DNA from 3 places in the Exiguobacterium sp. UBA7533 genome. Region 1 is predicted to be linked to each of the others. Evidence: riboswitches for the same ligand, from Rfam matches in the RefSeq annotation. Region 1 holds a riboswitch; each other region holds the start of a gene.
What was found. Region 1 has a riboswitch for S-adenosylmethionine ahead of B2U10_RS14085 (Na+/H+ antiporter NhaC family protein). Riboswitches for the same ligand answer to the same signal wherever they lie in the genome.

Region 1 (6,779 bases):
TCGATATCTATATTGATCAGGACACGCACTATAATCTAGGGCGAGCGATCATTGGTGAAGAGTTGATCGTCAATGAGGAAAAAGCGGCAATCGTCGGTATTCTTCCTTTACCGCTTTTGATCATTTCCGCTGAAGTGATGCGAAACTTCGATCAACGGGCACTCGCTTCGATTCATGATGAAGCTGGAATACCGGGCGAATTCGAATATGTCTGGGAGCAGTTCGCCGATCTGCGTGCCTATTTTCAAAAGGCAGAAGAAGCGGAAGATACGATTTTAATTTATTACGTATGACTAGTACCATCTATAAAAAAGAGACCTGCTTCCAAGTCGTCGACTGGAAACGGGTCTCTTGTCGTTCATCTAAATCAAGATGACTTCACATGGAAATCACTCTTTTTACAATAACTTTTAGATTAAAAATCGATTTCGTCTGGATCCGGTCCGAGGCGGACATCCGTTGCTAGACGATCAATTTTCTCAAGATCATCGGCATCGAGTTGGAAATCAAAGACGTCGAAGTTTTCTGCAATGCGTTCTGGTGTGACGGATTTTGGAAGAGCAACGATACCGTTGTCGAGGTGCCAGCGCAAGACGACTTGTGAAGGTGTCTTACCATGCTTCTCTGCGATTTCCTTGAAATCGTTGATTTCGAGGAATTTCCCTTGCATGAGTGGACTCCATGCTTCGACTTGGATGTTGTGATCTTGCAAGTATTCGTGCAGTTCGTGTTGCGGCAATTGTGGATGCAATTCGACTTGGTTGATCATTGGTGCCATCAAGCCCTCTTCTGCCAATGTATCGAGGTGATGTTCCTTGAAGTTCGAGACACCGATCGCTTTGATCTTGCCTGCTTCATAAAGTTCAACCATTGCTTTCCACGCTTCGATATAGCCTTCGACTGGCCAGTGGATCAGGTAGAGGTCAAGGTAGTCTGTTTCGAGACGTTCGAGCGATTCTGCGAATGCTTCCTTCGTCCGACCGGCACGAATATCATCGTTCCAGACTTTCGACGTTAAGAAGAGATCCTCACGTTTCACGCCGCTTTCTTTGATTCCTTTTGCGACACCGCGCTCGTTTTTATAGACAGCAGCTGTATCGATATGACGATAGCCGACACGTAGTGCTTCAGCAACAGCAGCGGGTGCTTCTGTTTCTTCGTCTACTTGCCAGACACCGAATCCGATTTGGGGAATCGTAATACCGTTTGAAAGTTTTGCGTATTGCATGTGTTACTCCTCCTCATAAAACGTAGTTTAGATTTGCTCGTTTAGTTTAGCACGAACGAACGAAACCGTCCGTTTCCATGCTCATGGAGGAATAGAATAGGTTAAAATAAAAGAGAATTCATCACATCTGACCGTATGTCAGAAAGAGGGGGAGAAAGGATGGCTCAAAAGAATAAAAAGCTATCAAAGGGAGCTTGGCTTAGTATTAGTGCCTTGTTAGTCACGCAAGCAGTTAGCCTATTTTTCAGTGCACGAAAATCAGGACGTAACCCGTGGGTATGGGGAGGCGCGGGACTCCTTCAGTTTCCACTTCCAGCAATCGCGTATTTGATTTTAGAACGACAAGCGAAGCAGAAAAAATAATGAAACAGGTCCGATCACCATGATCGGACCTGTCGTTGGTTAAGAAGAGATTTTTTCCTGTTGAGCAACTGATTTTTTCGGACGTGGGAAACCAAAGATGATGGCAATCGATCCACAGACGAAGAGCAGGAACGGATAGAACAGATACGGAATCAGTTCTGGTGAAGCTGTCTTCGTCAACTCTGCTGCGATCAGCAGTTGTGCCCCATACGGAATGATGCCTTGAATACCACAAGAGAAGATATCAAGAATACTCGCTGATTTCTTGCGGTCGATTTCATACGTATCAGCGATTTCAGCCGCGAGTGGTCCAGCGACGAGAATCGAGATCGTATTGTTCGCCGTTGCGAGGTTCGTCGCACTGACGAGTGCTGCCATACTGAATTCAGCACCGCGACGCTGTGAAATCTTGCGCGTCAACGTCTCTTTCAAGTAGGCGATTCCGCCATTGAACGTGATCAAACTGACGAGACCACCCATGAGGAGTGTCAAGATTGAAATTTCTGCCATGCCCATCATTCCTTCAGACATCGAAAGGACGAACCCACTTAAGCCAAAGCTACCGTCGATCATACCGATGATGCCAGTGAGTAATGTGCCACCGACGAGAACAAGAATGACATTGACACCAAATAGTGCAAGGACGATGACGGCGAGATACGGAATTAATTTGTAGAACTCGAATGCTTTAGCTGCTGCCGCATCGCCAGAACCAGAAACGAACGCGAGTAAGATGACCGTTAAGACGGCAGCCGGGAGAACGATCATGAAGTTCGTCCGGAATTTATCGCGCATGTTCGTTTTTTGTGTCCGAACGGCAGCGATTGTCGTATCCGAGATGAACGACAAGTTATCACCGAACATCGAACCACCAACGACTGACGCTGCTGCGATCGCAACGTTGATACCTGTTGCTTCATGAATACCGAAGGCAATCGGTGCGAGAGCGGCAATCGTTCCTGTCGAGGTACCCATTGCCATCGAGATGAATGCTGCGATAACAAATATCCCACTCATCAGGAGTGAAGGAGGTAAGAACGTCAAAGCAGCATTGACAGTTGCTTCGATTGCGCCGATCGCTTCCGCTGTTCCAGAGAACGCACCGGCTAATAAGAAAATGAAGACCATGATCATGATATCAGGATTTCCGGCACCGGTTGCGATTCGTTCAACCGTTTGATTAATCGATCCTTTCGTCGTGATTGCAGCAAAGATCAACGCGATCAAAGCGGCGATCAGAATCGGAAATTTGTAAAAATCGTCATAGAAGATACCGGCTCCGATGAAGAGGACCAGGAATACGACGAGCGGAAGCAGTGCCCATTTGTTAGGCGTAATCGTTTCTTTCATTGTTGATACCTCATTTCTCAAAGATACAAAAAAAGACCCCTTCGCAAGAAAGAAGGAGGTCTTTATGAAATAAAGACGCTCTTCTTATCTCTCAAGCTTTCGCTTGCTGGATTTGGCACAGTACGAATCAAATCGTCCGCTGCCGAAACATCATTGGGCCAGTCCCTCCGTTTCTCGCGATAAAAAGAAGTCATTCAATTGTTGTAAAACACGTTTCTTACCGTACCGCATTGAGTAACGCGTGTCAACTGTACTTTACTGAAGTGCCTGTTTTAACGTCTGGACGTTTTCTTCCATCAACTTAAAATACGAGCTGTTTTGCTGCGATTTCATCACCGACTCGAGGTTATGGATCGTCACGGATTTAGCTCCGATTTCTTTTTGGATGACACGCGCAACCTTTGGTGAAACCGTTTCTTCGAACGCGACGTATTTCAAATCATGCATCCGCGCTTCTTTCACTAAAGCAGCCAGTTGTTTTTGTGACGGTTCATCGGAAGGGGAAATTCCGGCGATTGGAAGCTGCGTGAACCCGTATCGTTCGGCGAGGTAACCGTAAGCTGCATGTGTGACGAGAAGTTCTTTTTTCGATCCGTCAGCAACGGCTTGCTTGAACTCTTTATCGAGTGCGTCAGCTTGCTGATCGAACGCTTTCAAGTTTTTTTCGAATGTTGCTTTGTCTTTTGGTACTTCTTTTGATAAGGCGACTGTGATAGAACGTGCCATTGCTTTGGCGTTGACAGGATCAAGCCAGACGTGTGGATCGTATTTTCCATGATCGTGTTCTTCCTCTTCGTGCGCATGTTCATCAGTTGCGTGATCATCGTGCCCTGCTTCTTCGTGCGCATGCTCTTCTTCTGTATGTCCCTCTTCTTCATGTGCGTGAAGCGTAGCATCCGATTCCAGCAAAGTGACATCCTTACTCGTCTCGACGAACCGGACGTCCGTGCCTTTTAGACTCTCTTGGATTTTTTTTGAATAGGGTTCAAGTGTCGTACCCGTCAAAAGGAAAAGGTCACCTTTGGCAATCTCAGTGAGTTGCTTTGACGTCGGTTCATAGGAGTGCGGATCTGCTCCAGGTGGGACGATCATCTTGACGTTGACTTGATTACCACCGATTTCACGGGCAATGGCAGCTGTTGCGAACGTCGATGTATAGATTTCCGTCTTTTTATCATCTGAAGTCGATGAATCGGTGTTTGATCCACAAGCTGCGAGGATACTTGCGCTCGCGAATGCGACCGTTAAAGCAGGAATGATATTTTTCATTATATGTTACCTCCGTTATTAAAACGTAATTATTCCGATTTGGACTTTTTCACTATAGCGGAACGTTTGAGAAGCGTCAAGTACGAATACCGAGACGTTCGACTTCTTTTAAAACGGGGTAAAAGGATAATAAAGTGAAGGAATTGGTACGTCTTTTGGAGGTGATCAAGTGAAACGTGAAACTGCATGGCTAATGGGGGGAGCTGCATTACTAACGACGGCAGCTGCGGGAGCAAGTATCTGGAATAATTACGGTGCATTACTTCGGTGGACTGAACCCGCCTTGCCAATCACAGAAAAACAACTCGCACCGCGGACACTCACTTACAAACAAGTGGGAGACCGTACCTTACAACTCGATCTCTATTATCCGCCGGGGGAAGGACCGTTTCCGGTCGCGATCTACGCGCACGGTGGCGCATTCGTTCGTGGAGAGCGCGAGGATCTGTTCTGTTTTAGCCCGATCGTTGATCGCCTGCTTGAACTTGGGGTTGCTGTTTGTAGTATCGATTATCGTCTGTTTGAAGAAGGGAGTTATTTTCCGGATAATCTCGAAGATGTACGGGATGCCTTATGCTTTTTGAACAAAGAAGCAGAAGATCTTCGCATTTTAAGAGGACGGATGATGGTATGGGGAGACTCAGCCGGAGCTGCACTCATGCTGACGACGGCACTTGCCCCATCTGCTTTCGTTGGTGAGCGCGATGAACGACACATGCCATTGATCAGTGGTGTCATTGCCTTATATCCACCGACGAATTTTTTATTGTTTACTTTCATTCAGACCTGGATCGCTCACATTAAGTTTTATAAAGGTGGACGGGAAGAATGGCGCAAGCTCATGACTCACGTTTCACCTGTGACGCATCTCTCGTCAGACGCTCCACCGATCATGCTCCTGCATGGCAAAAAAGATCCAATCGTTCCGTTTTCCCAAGCTCTTCACTTCGTTGAAAAAGGAGCCGATGTCGGAGCTGATGTCCGTTTGTTTTCTTTTCCGAACGGTACCCACTCACTTGCTAGTTTTGCACAGACAGAAAATCCATTAAAAATTGAACGACTGCTCGAACGAATTGAACGCTTCACTTGTCAGGTGTTGTTATTGCCACCGCGACAACTTCCCGATGAAAAACATGATACAATCAGTCATATTTCTTGAATGAAGGAGACAGAGACATGACTGAAATTTGTTTAGTGCGACATGGTCAGACGGATTGGAACTTAAATGAACGAATCCAAGGAAGAGAAGATATCCCGTTGAATGCAACAGGAAAAAGACAAGCGGAACTCAGCGCCGCTTATCTAGCCAATGAAAAGTGGGATGTCTTGCTAGCAAGCCCGTTGTCTCGCGCTGTTGAGACAGCAGAAATCATCGGACGTGCGGTCGGATTGACGATCACAGCGACCGATGACCGACTCGTCGAGCGTGAATTTGGTGCTGCTTCCGGTGAACCGGTTGCGTCGATTTATGAAGCTGTTCAAGCGAACGATACGAAACGTGTTCCGGGTCTTGAAACGGAACAAGCGATTCAGGATCGCGTATTCGAAGCATTACAGGAAGTGACACGAACGTATGAGGGGAAACGAATCTTAATCGTCTGTCACTCGCATACGATCAAAGCAGCCTTATCGTCGATTGATGAGACATTCAGTTACCGGACACCTTTGAAAAATGCATGTGCGAATTATATCCAATATACGGACCACTATACGATTGATAGAATCAATGTAGCGGATCACATCACGGACGAAGTCGAAAAACCTTAAGAAATCGGTGTTTCTGGATGTTCTGCTAGATACTGTTTAAATGTTTCTTTAGCGATACTCGTGATATGTGCACCGCGTTTTGAACGACGATCCTTGTATTCTTGGACGAGTTCTTCACCAGCGAATCCATCCTCGACGACTTCACGTAAGATCGATTCGGATAAATCATTCTTCATCATGACCATCTTACCAGTGAAGACATAGGAGACGTGTTCGCTTAAGGCAGTCCGTTCAAGAGGCGTGACGATCATCGCGGCAGGGTCATTATCGGGTCGTGAGATCGTGATTTCAATCAAAGCACGTAAATGTTTTGTGAACAATTCATCGACGATCGGCTGATCGCTCGAAGGAACGACGATTTCTGCGACCCATTGTGCCGTTTGTTCGGTACTGACCGTTAGTCCGTCTTGAATGGCGACGGGAATCGTCGTATCACGTCCTGACTCGTCCATTAAAATGCGTAATGTGCATAATTTAAAGGTTTTCATGAAAAAATGCCCTCCCTTGATCGCTTACGATTTTTCTACAGTATACAGTGAGGAATGGGGGACGGGAAACTTTTCCTGACGAAATTCGTGTGAACTATGTTTAAATAAGACTAGATATTACTAACAGGAGGATCGTTCATTATGCCGCAAGTACTCATTGGAATATTAGGAATCCTGGGTATTGTCTTACTTGCCCACCATATCATCATGTATTGGCATGCTGAACCGACAGACCGCCCGACGCTTGCATATCGCATTGCGCTCCTGATTGCCTGTTTGCTACTCATTAGTGGAAGTGATCATTTAATCAGTAT
Region 2 (6,779 bases), 160 kb from region 1:
TGACATCGGATGAATCGGTGTCCCGGTCCGGTGATAGATCGAGAGACCATATTGTTCCTTAATCTTGTTCGACCATGCTTCACTCCGACTGTCCGCCCATGTGATGCAGGCAGTCAACGGTTGATGTTGTGCGTCCATCGCAATCAAACTGTGCATGGCACTACTGAACGCGACGAACTTCGGTGGCATGCTCGGATGACGTTTTGTGATCAATCGGATGGATTCGAGTACGGCATCAAAAATTTCTTCCGGATCCTGTTCCGCCGTCGAACGGTTCGGTGTGTGGAGTGGGTAACCGACGTTCGTTTGTCCGATGACCTCTCCTTTTGTCGTAAATAAGACTGCTTTCGTACTCGTCGTTCCGATATCGACGCCTAACATGTATTCAGTCATGTGAATCGACTCCTTTCGACATCATTTGTTGCGTTTTCCAGAGATCTTCGACTTCCTGAACATCATCAAAGTTCTGATGTAAGGAAGCAACCATCCGTTCACGATCTCCTGTCTCGATCGCTTCGATATACAAGGCATGGTTCGCGAGGATGCGTTCAAAGTCTTCGATGTCTTCCTCGAATCGTACCCGCATTGATAGGAGGATGAAACTTTCCATGACTGGTTTGAGATTTTGCCAAATCATGCTGACATACCCATGATCGATCGAGCGGATGATCGTTTCATGAAACAGTACGTCTTGGAAAGAGAATTCATCAGCATCCTTATATTTGATGGCAACCTTCATCATTTCGAGAATTTTGCTGAGTTCACGGACGAGTTCTGCCCGTTCGACCTTAACAAGTCGCTCGAAGACGAACGTTTCGATGAGTAACCGGACATCATAGATTTCTTGAATGTCGCGCTCGGATAAACCGACGACGACTGCTCCCATTCGTTCGAGACGAATCAACTGTTCGGCTGCAAGCACCTTTAACGCGTCACGGACAGGTGAGCGACTGACTGAAAAATCAGAGGCTATTTTGTTTTCGGATAATATGGTACCGCTTTCAATTTTTCCTGAAATGATCCGCATTCGTAGTTCGTGCGCGACACGATCTCCGGCAGAAGCTTTTGACAACCACTTCAAGGGGTATAACAGTTCTGACATAAAATCACCTGATTTCTAGAGTGAGTATACTTGTATACAAGTTAGTATATACGTTTTTCTCTAAAATGCAAACGCTTCACTTAAATCTTAGAGATTCAACTGGCAATCAGGAAATCGGTTCCAAATATGTTAGGGTGAAGGAGTAATCAATAACCAGAATGGGTAAGGAGGAGATAATACATATGAATATTTTAGTTGTAGGTGCAGGAGCAGTCGGAGGTTATTTCGGGGGCCGTCTTGCTGAGCAAGGTGAACAGGTGACCTTTCTCGTCCGTCCGAAGCGATATGAACAATTACAAAAAACAGGTCTACAGATCACTAGTCCTCATGGCGATATCACGATCACTCCTCAGTTAGTGACACGAGACATGCGACCGGATCACGTATTTGATGTCGTTTTACTTTCGACGAAAGCCTATCACTTAGATGATGTCTTAAAGGATCTTAGACCATTCGTTTCGAACGAGACGTGTATCATTCCTTTATTGAATGGCATGCAACATATTCGTCGGTTAACAGAAGTCTTCGGAGAAGAGCGTGTACTGGGCGGTCTTTGCTTCATTGAATCGACGCTTGATGCAGAAGGACGCATTTTACAGACGAGTCCGTCACATCGACTGTTGTTTGGCTCACGAACCGGCAAACCAACAGCCCGTTTGCAGGAGATCGCAACACGTTTTGCGAAAGCGAAGGCACCGATGGCGTACTCGATGCATATCATGGATGACATGTGGCAAAAGTATCTTTTTATTTCGACATTTGCGGGTGTGACGACGCTGTTTCGTTCAGCGATCGGTTCGATTCGGGAAGAAGCTGTCGGGCGTCAGATGATTGTAGACGTCATGAACGAAGCGAAACAGGCGATGGAAGAACAGGGCGCGGTCTTCAATGACGATACAGAAACGGTGCTATTGAAGCAGATGCATGCGATGGAAGATACGATGAAATCGTCGATGTTGCGCGATATGGAAAAAGGTCAGCCAGTCGAAGTGGAACATTTTTTCAGCGCCTTGTTAAAACCTACTTCGACAGAACGGTTCAGAGCTTTAAAATTAGTCGAAGCAAACTTACGCATGTATCTTGGAACGATTAAATAGTTACATTTTTCTATTTTAGAAAAATAATGGAGTAGTACAAATGTTTCGTTTTGATGACGAAAGACCTGTTTCCCCTAGGAATCGTTGACTTCCGAAATAAAGTTCATCTATTGTTAATGAGATTGAAAAAAAGTGATAATATATTTTTCCGCATTTTTTCTTGCAAGGACGAATGAAGCAGACGAGAGGGGAAGTTTATCCATTATGAAACGTATTATTATTCGTGCAGGTATGACACCATTCGAACAGTTCGATGCTCCTTATTTGATGAAACATAATTCCATTGGAGGAAACGTTGGAAATCTCATTTATCAATACAGTATCTTTCGGACGTTGATGACAGAAGGTACGACGATTACACCGGACTATTACTATTACGATGAAGAACGGGCGGACGAAATCAATGCCAACTTTGATCTTTATGTCATTCCGTTAGCGGATGCATTCCGAAAAGAATTCGTACCGACGTTGCGGAAGTACACCCGCCTTATCAAGAAATTAAAAATTCCAGTCGTCGTCATCGGTGTAGGCTTACGTGCACCGTTTGAACCAGATCTAGACGGCGGATTCCCGTTCGATGAAGATGTCAAAGCATTCGTCAGCGCTGTACTTGAGCGCTCAAGCATGCTTGGTCTTCGTGGGGAAATCACGTCGAAATACTTGACGCGTCTTGGTTTTCGCGAAGGCATTGATCATCGTGTCATCGGATGTCCTTCGATGTACGCGTTTGGTCGCGACTTACATATTCGTGAAACGAACATTACGCCCGAGTCGATGATTACGGTCAACTCGTCACGTTTAGCACCACAAAATGTTCTTGATTTCATTACGCGCGGAATGGAAGAGTATCCGAATCATTACTTCATTCCCCAATGGATGAAGGAACTGAAATTGACGTATACAGGAACGCATCCGATCGCAGATTTGTCCGTGACGAACTATCCGGTGAAGATGTCGGATCCTGCTTACATGAACGATCGTGTTCGTTTCTTCTTGAACGCACAAACATGGTTCGATTTCATCGGGCAGGCAGACCTCAGTTTTGGTGCGCGCTTGCATGGAAATATCACAGCAACGCTTGCGGGTACGCCGAGTATCCTCATTCCAAAGGATGCACGAATGCGCGAACTAACGGATTATCATCAGTTGACGCATATTTGGGCGAACGACATCAAAGCGGATACACAATTATCCGACGTCGTAGCCAATGCTGATTTCCAAAGTCCGGCACGTGTTCAAGCACGTAACTTCGACAACTTCGTTGATTTCTTGAACGTGAATGATCTTGAACACATTTATCAAGAGACGAACTATCCTGAGAATGTACCGTTTGACCGTCAAATGGCGCAAGCGGAACTACTTCCACCGGTTCAACCGATTTCTGGCGTGAGTCTCGAAGAAGCAGTAGCTCGTTTCGAACGCTTCTTCCCGGAACAAGAGAAGAAGATCGCGGATGCGCAAAAACAGGCAAAAGCGCAATTGGCCGAAAAAGATAAGAAAATCAAAGCATTGCAGAAACAGACAACGACGACTCAAAAAGATCAGGAAATTGCGGCGCTCAAAGCACAACTGGCTGCTCAAACGAAGAAAATGAAGCATCAGCAAGGAACATTGAACCGGAAAGCGGTTCGGGCAGCCTTAAAGACAGCGGATTTATTTGCTAAAAAATAAAACGTTCTAACATTCCGGATCATTACGATACGGAATGTTTTTTAATAGGAGTATTCTGAATTGCGTTGACAATTCGGAAAAGACTTGATAGGGTTAGGAACAATTACATACTTATCCAGAGAGGTGGAGGGACTGGCCCTATGAAACCTCAGCAACAGGTCGAAAGATACTGTGCTAATTCCTGCGGGTGTTGCACCCGATCGATAAGATTTCCGAATTGTCGACCGACGCATCCGTGAGGATGCGTTTTTTGTTTGAAATAGGTGGAACGAGGAGGAAATGGATTCATGAAAACGAGCGGAGCTTTTCGACGCAAGATGGAATCACGTCATCTGATCATGCTGTCGTTAGGAGGCGTCATTGGAACAGGATTATTTTTAAGTACAGGTTATACGTTGGAACAAGCGGGACGTGTCGGAACGATTTTGTCGTATTTGATAGGAGCCGTCGTCGTCTACTTAGTCATGCTAAGTCTTGGCGAACTCGCTGTACACATGCCGGAAACCGGATCATTCCATAAGTACGCAACGAAGTATATCGGACCCGGTACCGGTTATACGGTGGCCTGGCTCTACTGGCTGACGTGGACGGTCGCCCTTGGTTCAGAATTCACGGCAGCAGGCATTTTAATGCAACGTTGGTTCCCGTCGATTCCAGTCTGGGTGTTCAGTGCATTATTCGCTGCGATGATCCTTGGTATCAACGTCTTGAAGGTCCGCGTATTTGCTGAAGTCGAGTTTTGGTTCTCCGCCATTAAGGTCGTAACGATCATTGCTTTCATTTTACTTGGTGCGGGAGCCATCGTTGGCTTCATCCCATTACAAGATGGTAGCCCAGCACCATTCTTTTCTTCCTTAACGGAAGGAGGATTGTTTCCAAATGGAGCATTTGCGATCTTCATGACGATGCTTGCTGTGAACTTTGCTTACTCAGGAACGGAATTGATCGGCGTCGCAGCGGGTGAAGCGGTCGATCCGAAGCGGACGATTCCGCTTGCGATCCGAACAACGATTTTGCGACTCGTCCTCTTTTTCGTCGGTACGATCATCGTATTAGCCGTCTTATTGCCAACGGAAGGGAAGGGCGTGCTCGAAAGTCCGTTCGTTGCGGTGTTCGAACGAATCGGAATTCCGTATGCGGCAGACGTGATGAACTTCGTCATTCTGACAGCGATCTTGTCGGCAGCGAACTCTGGGCTTTACGCTGCCTCCCGGATGCTTTGGTCGCTTGCGAACGAACGCATGATTCCGCGCTTCTTCGCCCAGGTGACGCCAAGTGGGGTTCCACTTCGAGCTGTATTGTTCAGCATGCTTGGCGGAGGACTTGCTTTGCTGTCTAGCATCTATGCAGCAGGAAGTGTCTATATTGCGCTCGTCTCGATTTCCGGCCTTGCTGTCGTCGTCGTCTGGATGAGTATCAGCGTTGCGCAGTATCGCTTCCGGAAACAATTCCTCCGCGAAGGGCATACGGTCGACGAATTGGTCTATCGTACACCACTCTTTCCATTGGTACCGATCGCCGCTTTCGTCGTCTGTTTGATTTCCCTGATTGGTATCGGATTTGATCCGACGCAACGAGTCGCCTTGTATTGCGGTATCCCATTCATCGTGATCTGTTATGTCGTTCATGCGTTCACGAATTCTTCTCAGAAACGGAGTGTTGAAGATGTCCCGAATCAAAAATCCAGTTGATCAACGATTACAGGAAGTTCCTTTCCTAATTTTAGATGGTGCGCTTGCGACTGAACTCGAACAAAAGGGATTCGACCTGAACGATGCACTCTGGTCAGCACGCCTCTTAATCGAAGCACCGGAACAGATTGAGCGTGTCCATCACGATTACTTTGAAGTGGGCGCCGATGTTGCGATCACCTCAAGCTATCAAGCAAGTATCGAAGGATTCAAGCAACGTCACATCACGACCGAGGAAGCACAAGCGTTAATTCGACAAACGGTTACCTTAGCGCAAGATGCACGGACGCGTAGCGGAAAGAGTGCCGCATTGATTGCGGGATCAGTTGGTCCTTATGGTGCCTACTTAGCAGATGGTTCTGAGTATCGCGGTCATTATGGTGTGTCAGCAGATGTGCTAGAAGCCTTCCACAGACCGCGCATCGAAGCATTGATTGAAGCGGGGGCTGATCTGCTGGCATTCGAGACGATTCCGTCGCTTGAGGAAGCTGTCGTGTTGTTCGGGATTCTCGAAGCGTTCCCGGAAGTATCTGCTTGGCTGACGTTCTCGCTTCAAGATGCGACGCACATCAGTGAGGGAACACCGCTTGCGATATGCATCGAGACAATCGGACAGCATCCGCAACTTGCAGCAATCGGTGCAAATTGTTTTCCGGCATCCTACGCGACCGACTTCATCCGTCACGTTAAGACGTTGACGAGTGTTCCAATCATTGTCTATCCGAACTCCGGTGAAGTCTATGATCCGGTCGCAAAGACGTGGTCGGGTACGAATCAGTGCACGTCGTTCCAAGCCATCGCAAAGACATGGTATGAAGCTGGAGCACGATTGATTGGCGGTTGTTGTAGAACTTCACCGGAACATATCGCGCAAATTCGTTCGGTTTGCCAGGTTTCTCATACGTGATGAATGATGACGAAAAAACGGACACGAAATCGATTGATTTCGTGTCCGTTTTTTTAATGGTGTGATTCCATTACCGTTCGCGCAAGGCGCGATTGAATTGTTGCAATAGGCGTCCGAAATCTTCTGCATCATCCGCTGGCCAGTCTGTCAGTAGACGTTCGATGCTCGCGAGACGTGCGGTTCGGTAGATGGTGAGTTCTTGTTGTCCTTTATCTGTAATATGATAGAAGAAGGCTCGCCCATCTGTCGGATCTTTTACTTTTTCAACGAGTTGCTTCTGATCGAGTGCCGCTGCTTGGCGACTGACGGTC
Region 3 (6,779 bases), 140 kb from region 1:
CGGCATGACGAGTCCTTCTTGATATTTGCGGATGATCCGTCCGCATGGATTCATGCAATAGGTGACGGCTTTACCATAAGGTGAGTCGTAACCGAGCTTTGTCTCGAACGTTTCCTGTAGTAATGTTCGAAATAGTGCCTCATCCGTCTCGACCCGCACTCCGAGATCAAGTCGGGTCCGCTGTGGGATGACACCAAGCGTCGCTAACTGTTGCAACGTAAAGTCTGCACCGGAACGACCTGTCGCGAACACGATCCGTCGACTTACGAAGGTTTCGTCCGCTGTTTTAATCGTAAACGCCTCCGACTTCGTGATCTGTTCGATCGTCGTTTCGAAACGAGCATCGAGTCGTGGCAATAAAGCATCCTCAAACGCCGTGAAGACGCCAACTGTTCGTGCTGTGCCTAAATGACGGACGGTCGTCTCGACCGTATGGAGACCAGCACGACGGGCGCGAATTGCGACAGCAGGTGAATGCGTCGAGTAGGTCTCGATCATATCGGCACCGTATGTACATAAAAGATTATCGACTTCTTGGAACAGTCGTCGTGTCGTCTCTTCACCGATTTTTGAGACGAGCTCTCCGCCGAATCCCATCGCATAATTGAATTTTCCTTCTGATTTTCCAAGCCCTGCAAATCCAAGATACGCATCTTCTACTGTTCGCTTGCGGATTGGTTTTCCGGCATCGAGCAGTAAGACGCATTGCCCATCTTCAACGAGCTGATGAGCAAGGAAGATTCCCGCTACACCGGCTCCGATAATCGTCACATCATACATTACAGACGCCTCCTTTTCTCTGAGTATACAAAAAAGCCGGATTCCTATAAAAGGAATCCGGACTGAGTGAGATCGCTTATTTCCATTCTGCGATGTCAGCGATTGGTAGACGAACCGATGGGTATCCTGCGTCAACCGCTTTACCAATCGATAGCAACATGACTGGTACATAACGCTCTTTTTCAAGACCGAATGCTTCTGCGATTTGATCTTTCTCGTAACCACCGATTGGGTTCGTATCATATCCGTGCGCACGAGCGACGAGCATCAATTGCATCGAAACGAGACCTGAGTCGATCAAGATGCTATCTTTCAAATCGTTTGCTGAGATACTACTGTACATGCCTTGGATCGCAGGTACTTGGCGATCGCGTACTTCTTGTGGCATGAGCCCTTTCGCAACAGCTGTGTCGTAGATGTTTTCGAGTTGATCGACTGCGTTCATGTCACCGAAGACAGCGATGACAGCAGAAGATGTCTCGACTTGGACTTGGTTGAATTTCGCGAGTGGTGCAAGTGTTGCTTTTCCTTCTTCGCTATCGATGACGAGGAAACGCCATGGTTGCATGTTGACGGAAGAAGGTGCAAGTGTTGCTTCTTCAAGGATTTGTGTCATTTCTTCTTTTGAAATTTTTACGTTCGTGTCGTAGTTACGAATCGAGCGACGTCCTTTAACGATTTCCATGAAGTCTGTTTGAGTTTGCGTTGCCATATTAAATCGACTCCTCTTTTAGTTTAGGTAATGCGTCAGCGTTTGCTTCGATGCGCTGAATCATCTCAGCTAACGTCCGTTGTTCTTCAGCAGAGAATCCTTCGAGTAGATCCTCGAGAAACTCATCTTTTTGTTCGCGTAATTGAGCGATGCGCGTCGCCCCTTGTTCCGTTAAAGAAACAAGAATCACCCGATTGTCAGCAGCTGAACGCTCGCGAGCAATCATCCCGGTCGATTCCAGGTGCTTGAGATGACGGGTCACTGCCGCATGATCCACATTGACGCGTTTTTGTAACTCTTTTTGGCTAATCGTTTGATCGACTTGTAGTTGAGCGAGTAGATCCATTCGAGTCTGACTAAAACCATCCGTACAGAGATCGAATTTTTGAGCAATCGTCTTATTGACAGAAACGAGTGCATAGATCAACCGTCCTTTTTCAGTGCAGGAGATACTCAATCCATCACATCCTTCCCTTCGTTCGAAGAAACCTTTGACGTATCAAAGATTGATATGTAAACGAATATAACGTGTTTAATTTGATGACGCAACTTATTTGCTTTTAACATAAAAAGAGATATCATTCACGCGGAATGATATCGAGTCAGGCGACTTAGCTAATTTGGCGTTTAGACGCTGGAATTCCTTTTGCATCGATCGCTGCAATGATCCGACGGAAATAGAATAACCAAAATTGTAGGAATGGTCCGATTAAGAAAATCGAGAGGATTGTACCGAAGAAAACAGGACCACCGAGCAACCAGCCAATGCCGCATGCCGTGACCTCCATGATCGTCCGCATCAGACGAATCGACGTTCCAAATCGCTCTGCAAGTGTCAGCGTCAACCCATCGCGTGGACCGGCTCCATATCCGACAGCAACATAAAGACCTGCCCCCATGCCGATGATGAAGATGCCGAAAATCAACCAGATCGTATTCAACCAAATCGACTCAAAAGAGGGTAAGAGATGAGAATTAAGGACAAGATTCATGAAGACACCGACGAAAATCGCGTTGACGAGTGTTCCAATTTGTGGTGTGACGCGGTCTAATGTGTACTTAACGAACACGAGTAATAGACCAACGAGCAAAATAATCGTTCCGACGGACAGTGGTGTTTTCTTTTGGAGACCGAGATGCAATACATCCCACGTCGAGACACCGAGTTCAGCAGTGATCATCATCGATGAGCCGAGAGCGAGTAAAAATAAACCGAGTAGGAAGAGTCCCCACTTTAACGTAGCGCGTAATAACCAGGAAGCACGATGACGCGTCATGTCTAACACCTCATTTCTTAAAAATAATTGATTCGTTAACTGTATCATGAGGAAAGTAGAAGAAGAAAGACGAAATTTTCCGTTTTTTCCATCTTAAGAAGGAGGGGAAGGTCGAAAGAGAAACGTATACTGAAGAAAAAAGGAGATGACAGGATGAAAGCGATCCGGCACCTGATTCGTTTTACATACATAGAAGCCATCTGTTGCGTCTTTCCCGTCATGATTTTCGCAGCGCTTGCTCTTTCACGTTATCTTCCTGCTGAACCGATCGCTCGATACGATCTCCTGTTGCTATGGTGTCTTCTCGTCCAAATCGTCTTACTTGTCACGCGTTATGAAACGCTGGAAGAGTTCAAACTGATCTTACTCTTTCACGTGATTGGTCTAGCACTTGAACTGTTCAAAGTGAACGTTGGGTCTTGGAGTTATCCGGAACAGGCTCTAACGAAAGTGGCTGGTGTTCCTTTGTATGCAGGATTCATGTATGCAAGTGTCGCAAGTTATGTCTGTCAAGCGTTCCGAAGATTTCATTTACGCTTCACAGCATTTCCACCACCTTGGCTTGCGATCAGCGTAGGCAGTCTCGTCTATCTCAACTTCTTCACCCACCACTGGATCTTCGATGCACGCTGGCTATTGATGGTCCTCGTCGTCCTTGTCTTCTATAAGTCATGGGTTCATTTTACGATCGAGCAGACAATCTACCGCATGCCGCTCGTCCTGTCTTTTTTACTGATCGCGTTCTTTATTTGGATCGCTGAGAATATCGTGACGTTCTTTAAAGGGTGGGTCTATCCACATCAGGAAAGAGGATGGGAAGTCGTTGATCTCGGAAAGTTGTCTTCTTGGTTCCTGCTTGTGATCATCACGGTCCTGATCGTCATCGTCGCGAAATACAAGCAACAGGATCCGGCTGTGGAGATATATCAGCGTACATAGACGAAAAACATGACATTTCGTTTGCGATGAAGCGCTTCGATGTTCAACGTTCGTTCTAACATGTGGACGACAACTTGAGCGTGTTTGGCTCAACCAGTGACGAGACGGGAAATTATTGAAAAAAGAGTGAAACATTAGAAGTTTTAAGCCGTAGAGTAAGGTGAGAACTTATTTTTCAAGGAGGACCTTACTCATGTCATCTCAATTAAAGAAAGCAGCGAAGGAGTCGCTCAGCGGTCGTTGGGGATTTGCAGTCCTAGCTTTTCTGCTGTTTAGTATTATTCAGGGTGTTCCTAATTTATTTGGATCGGATATCGATGAGCCGTCTAGTAGTATAGATCTCGTTGTATCATTGGTGTCGATTTTATTGATTCCAGTAGGAGTCGGTTGGACATGGATTGCCATGTCGATTGCTCGTGGCGAAGAAACGAAAGTGACGGATTTGTTTGAGCCATATGGTATGTTCCTGAAAGTGGTGGGGCTGGCCATTGTTCAGTTCATCTTTATCGCGCTCTGGACGTTACTCTTAATCATCCCTGGTATCATCAAGTCATTCTCTTACTTGTTGACGTACTACATCCTTCGGGATGAGCCGTCAATCGGTATTCTCGAGGCAATTACACGCTCACGGCAACTCATGGATGGACACAAGATGGAAGCATTCTTGCTCTTCTTATCGTTTATCGGTTGGGCGTTGCTTGTTATCGTTACGCTTGGTCTTGCTGTCCTATGGGTCGGACCATACTTCAGTGTCACGCTTGCCAAATTCTACGATCGTATTCGTGGGGAGCAGGCGCCAGAGCAGACATCAGATTTCGTCGCACCATACTAATTCCGAATCCCGACACTACGTCGGGATTTTTCTTTGGAATAAATCCGATAGGAAAAGACGGTTTAATGGTTGCTTTAGTTCAATGAATTCTGTACGATGAATGCAACACATCTTATCTAGAGAAGTCGAGGGACTGGCCCGAAGACACTTCAGCAACCCCGCTATGGCGGAAGGTGCTACTTCCAGGAAGGAATACCTTCTGAAGATAAGAGCGGACAGGACAAGATACCGTCGCTCTTTTCGAACTTCGAAAAGAGCGTTTTTTTATGATAAGGGGGACGATGGAGTGGAGTATGGTTTTTGGTTACCGATTTTTGGGGGATGGCTACGTAACGTCGAGGATGAACAGATGCCAGCGACATTCGATTATGCGAAACAAGTCGCACAAACAGCTGAACGGATCGGCTTCTCGACGACGTTGATTGCGGAATTGAACTTGAACGATATCAAAGGCATCAAGGAACCGAGTCTTGAGGCATGGACAACGGCAGCGGCGATTGCTGCAACAACAGAACGCCTTGAAATCATGACAGCGGTTCGTCCCGGGTTCCATAATCCGGCGACGACGGCGAAGATGGCGGCAAACATCGATCAGTTGAGTGGAGGACGATTTACGCTCAATGTCGTCTCGGCCTGGTGGGCAGAAGAAGCAAAACAATACAACGGTATTTTTACTGCACACGATGAACGCTATGCCCGAACGGAAGAGTTCGTCACGGTCATGAAAGGACTATGGGCAGATGCGTCACCGTACAGCTTCTCCGGCAATCACTACACGATCGAACAGGCAGAACTCCATCCGAAACCCGTCCAGCGTCCGGGGATTAAGCTCTACGCTGGTGGAGAGAGTGAAGCCGGAAAACGGACGATCGTCGAACATTGTGATGCCTACGTCATGCATGGAGGCACTGTTGAAGAAGTAGCTCATAAAATCAATGATATGAAAGTACGCCGGGAAGCGACGGGACACGCACCGCTTGAGAGCTTCGGTCTTGCTGCCTACATCATTTGTCGGGATACGGAAGAAGAAGCGCTTCTTGAGTGGCAACGCATCACGGACGTCAAGGAAGACAGCGCCGGTTATGCCGGTTATCAAGATTTCATCAGTAAATCGCAACTCGAACAACAGGTCGAACGAAATGATTATTCCGTCTCGAACCGTGGTCTGCGACCGAACTTGATCGGAACACCAGAACAGATTGCCGAACGGATTCTAGCGTTCGAAGCCGCTGGTGTCACGTTGCTCTTGTTACAATTCTCACCACAACTTGAAGAAATGGAACGCTTTGCCCGTGACGTAATGCCACTGGTCGAAGCGAAACGAAAGGTAGGTCAACAATCATGACAAAAATTCATATTCTCCACGAAAACCAAGAATGGACGGATCATCTCATCAAACGTCTCGAAGAACTCAAGTTGCCGTACGAGCAGTGGCACTTAAATGAAGGAATCGTACCGTTAGATGAACTGCCGCCAGAAGGTGTCTTTTACAGTCGTATGAGTGCGTCTTCGCATACGCGGGGGCATCGTTATGCGCCAGAGTTGACGGAAGGGGTCCTCGCTTGGTTAGAAGAGCATGACCGCACTGTCTTTAACGGAACGCGTGCGCTCCGTCTTGAAGTCAGCAAAGTTAATCAATACACAGCGTTACGTAAGGCTGGGATTCGTGTACCAAAGACAACGGCTGCTGTCGGACGTGATCAAATCGTACAAGCAGCAAAAGAAATCGGTGTTTCGTCATTCATCACGAAACATAACCGTGCCGGGAAAGGTCTCGGCGTCCAGTTATTCCATTCGATTGAAGCACTTGAAGCTTATCTCGATGGTTCGACATTCGACGAACCAGTCGATGGCATCACGTTGATTCAAGAGTACATCCAAGCACCAGAACCGTACATCACGCGGTGTGAGTTCGTAGGTGGAAAATTTGTCTATGCGGTCCGAGTCGATACGTCGGAAGGATTCGAACTTTGCCCAGCTGATGCGTGTGTGATTGACGACTTGTTTTGCCCAGTTGGTGAAGAAGCGCCGCAAACACCGATGAAGTTCCAAATCGTTGAAGGCTTCGATGATCCAATCATTGAAAAGTACGAAGCGTTCCTCCAAGCGAACCAGATTGCGGTCGCAGGTATCGAGTTCATTAAGGATGCGTCAGGTACGATCTATACGTATGATGTCAATACGAATACGAACTATAATTCCGATGCCGAAGCTGCTGCAGGACGCTACGGCATGCTTG

Region 2: another riboswitch for S-adenosylmethionine. It lies ahead of B2U10_RS13315 (amino acid permease); the one in region 1 lies ahead of B2U10_RS14085 (Na+/H+ antiporter NhaC family protein).
Region 3: another riboswitch for S-adenosylmethionine. It lies ahead of B2U10_RS13435 (LLM class flavin-dependent oxidoreductase); the one in region 1 lies ahead of B2U10_RS14085 (Na+/H+ antiporter NhaC family protein).

The regions. Positions count from the first base shown of each region.
Region 1 is NZ_DLMP01000014.1:220,619-227,397, forward strand. It holds gene B2U10_RS14070 (YfbM family protein) at 1-293, shown strand, start outside; gene B2U10_RS14075 (aldo/keto reductase) at 416-1,228, opposite strand; gene B2U10_RS14080 (hypothetical protein) at 1,388-1,591, shown strand; gene B2U10_RS14085 (Na+/H+ antiporter NhaC family protein) at 1,631-2,941, opposite strand; SAM riboswitch class I at 3,023-3,127, opposite strand; gene B2U10_RS14090 (metal ABC transporter solute-binding protein, Zn/Mn family) at 3,197-4,210, opposite strand; gene B2U10_RS14095 (alpha/beta hydrolase) at 4,380-5,369, shown strand; gene B2U10_RS14100 (histidine phosphatase family protein) at 5,387-5,977, shown strand; gene B2U10_RS14105 (YwpF family protein) at 5,974-6,465, opposite strand; gene B2U10_RS14110 (hypothetical protein) at 6,607-6,779, shown strand, end outside.
Region 2 is NZ_DLMP01000014.1:63,099-69,877, forward strand. It holds gene gntK (gluconokinase) at 1-393, opposite strand, end outside; gene B2U10_RS13300 (GntR family transcriptional regulator) at 386-1,102, opposite strand; gene B2U10_RS13305 (ketopantoate reductase family protein) at 1,285-2,199, shown strand; gene B2U10_RS13310 (polysaccharide pyruvyl transferase family protein) at 2,404-3,870, shown strand; SAM riboswitch class I at 3,979-4,080, shown strand; gene B2U10_RS13315 (amino acid permease) at 4,158-5,561, shown strand; gene mmuM (homocysteine S-methyltransferase) at 5,536-6,468, shown strand; gene B2U10_RS13325 (MarR family winged helix-turn-helix transcriptional regulator) at 6,539-6,779, opposite strand, start outside.
Region 3 is NZ_DLMP01000014.1:84,983-91,761, forward strand. It holds gene B2U10_RS13405 (NAD(FAD)-utilizing dehydrogenase) at 1-780, opposite strand, end outside; gene B2U10_RS13410 (nitroreductase family protein) at 857-1,492, opposite strand; gene B2U10_RS13415 (MarR family winged helix-turn-helix transcriptional regulator) at 1,494-1,949, opposite strand; gene B2U10_RS13420 (YczE/YyaS/YitT family protein) at 2,104-2,769, opposite strand; gene B2U10_RS13425 (DUF817 domain-containing protein) at 2,923-3,708, shown strand; gene B2U10_RS13430 (DUF975 family protein) at 3,902-4,540, shown strand; SAM riboswitch class I at 4,650-4,752, shown strand; gene B2U10_RS13435 (LLM class flavin-dependent oxidoreductase) at 4,827-5,885, shown strand; gene B2U10_RS13440 (ATP-grasp domain-containing protein) at 5,882-6,779, shown strand, end outside.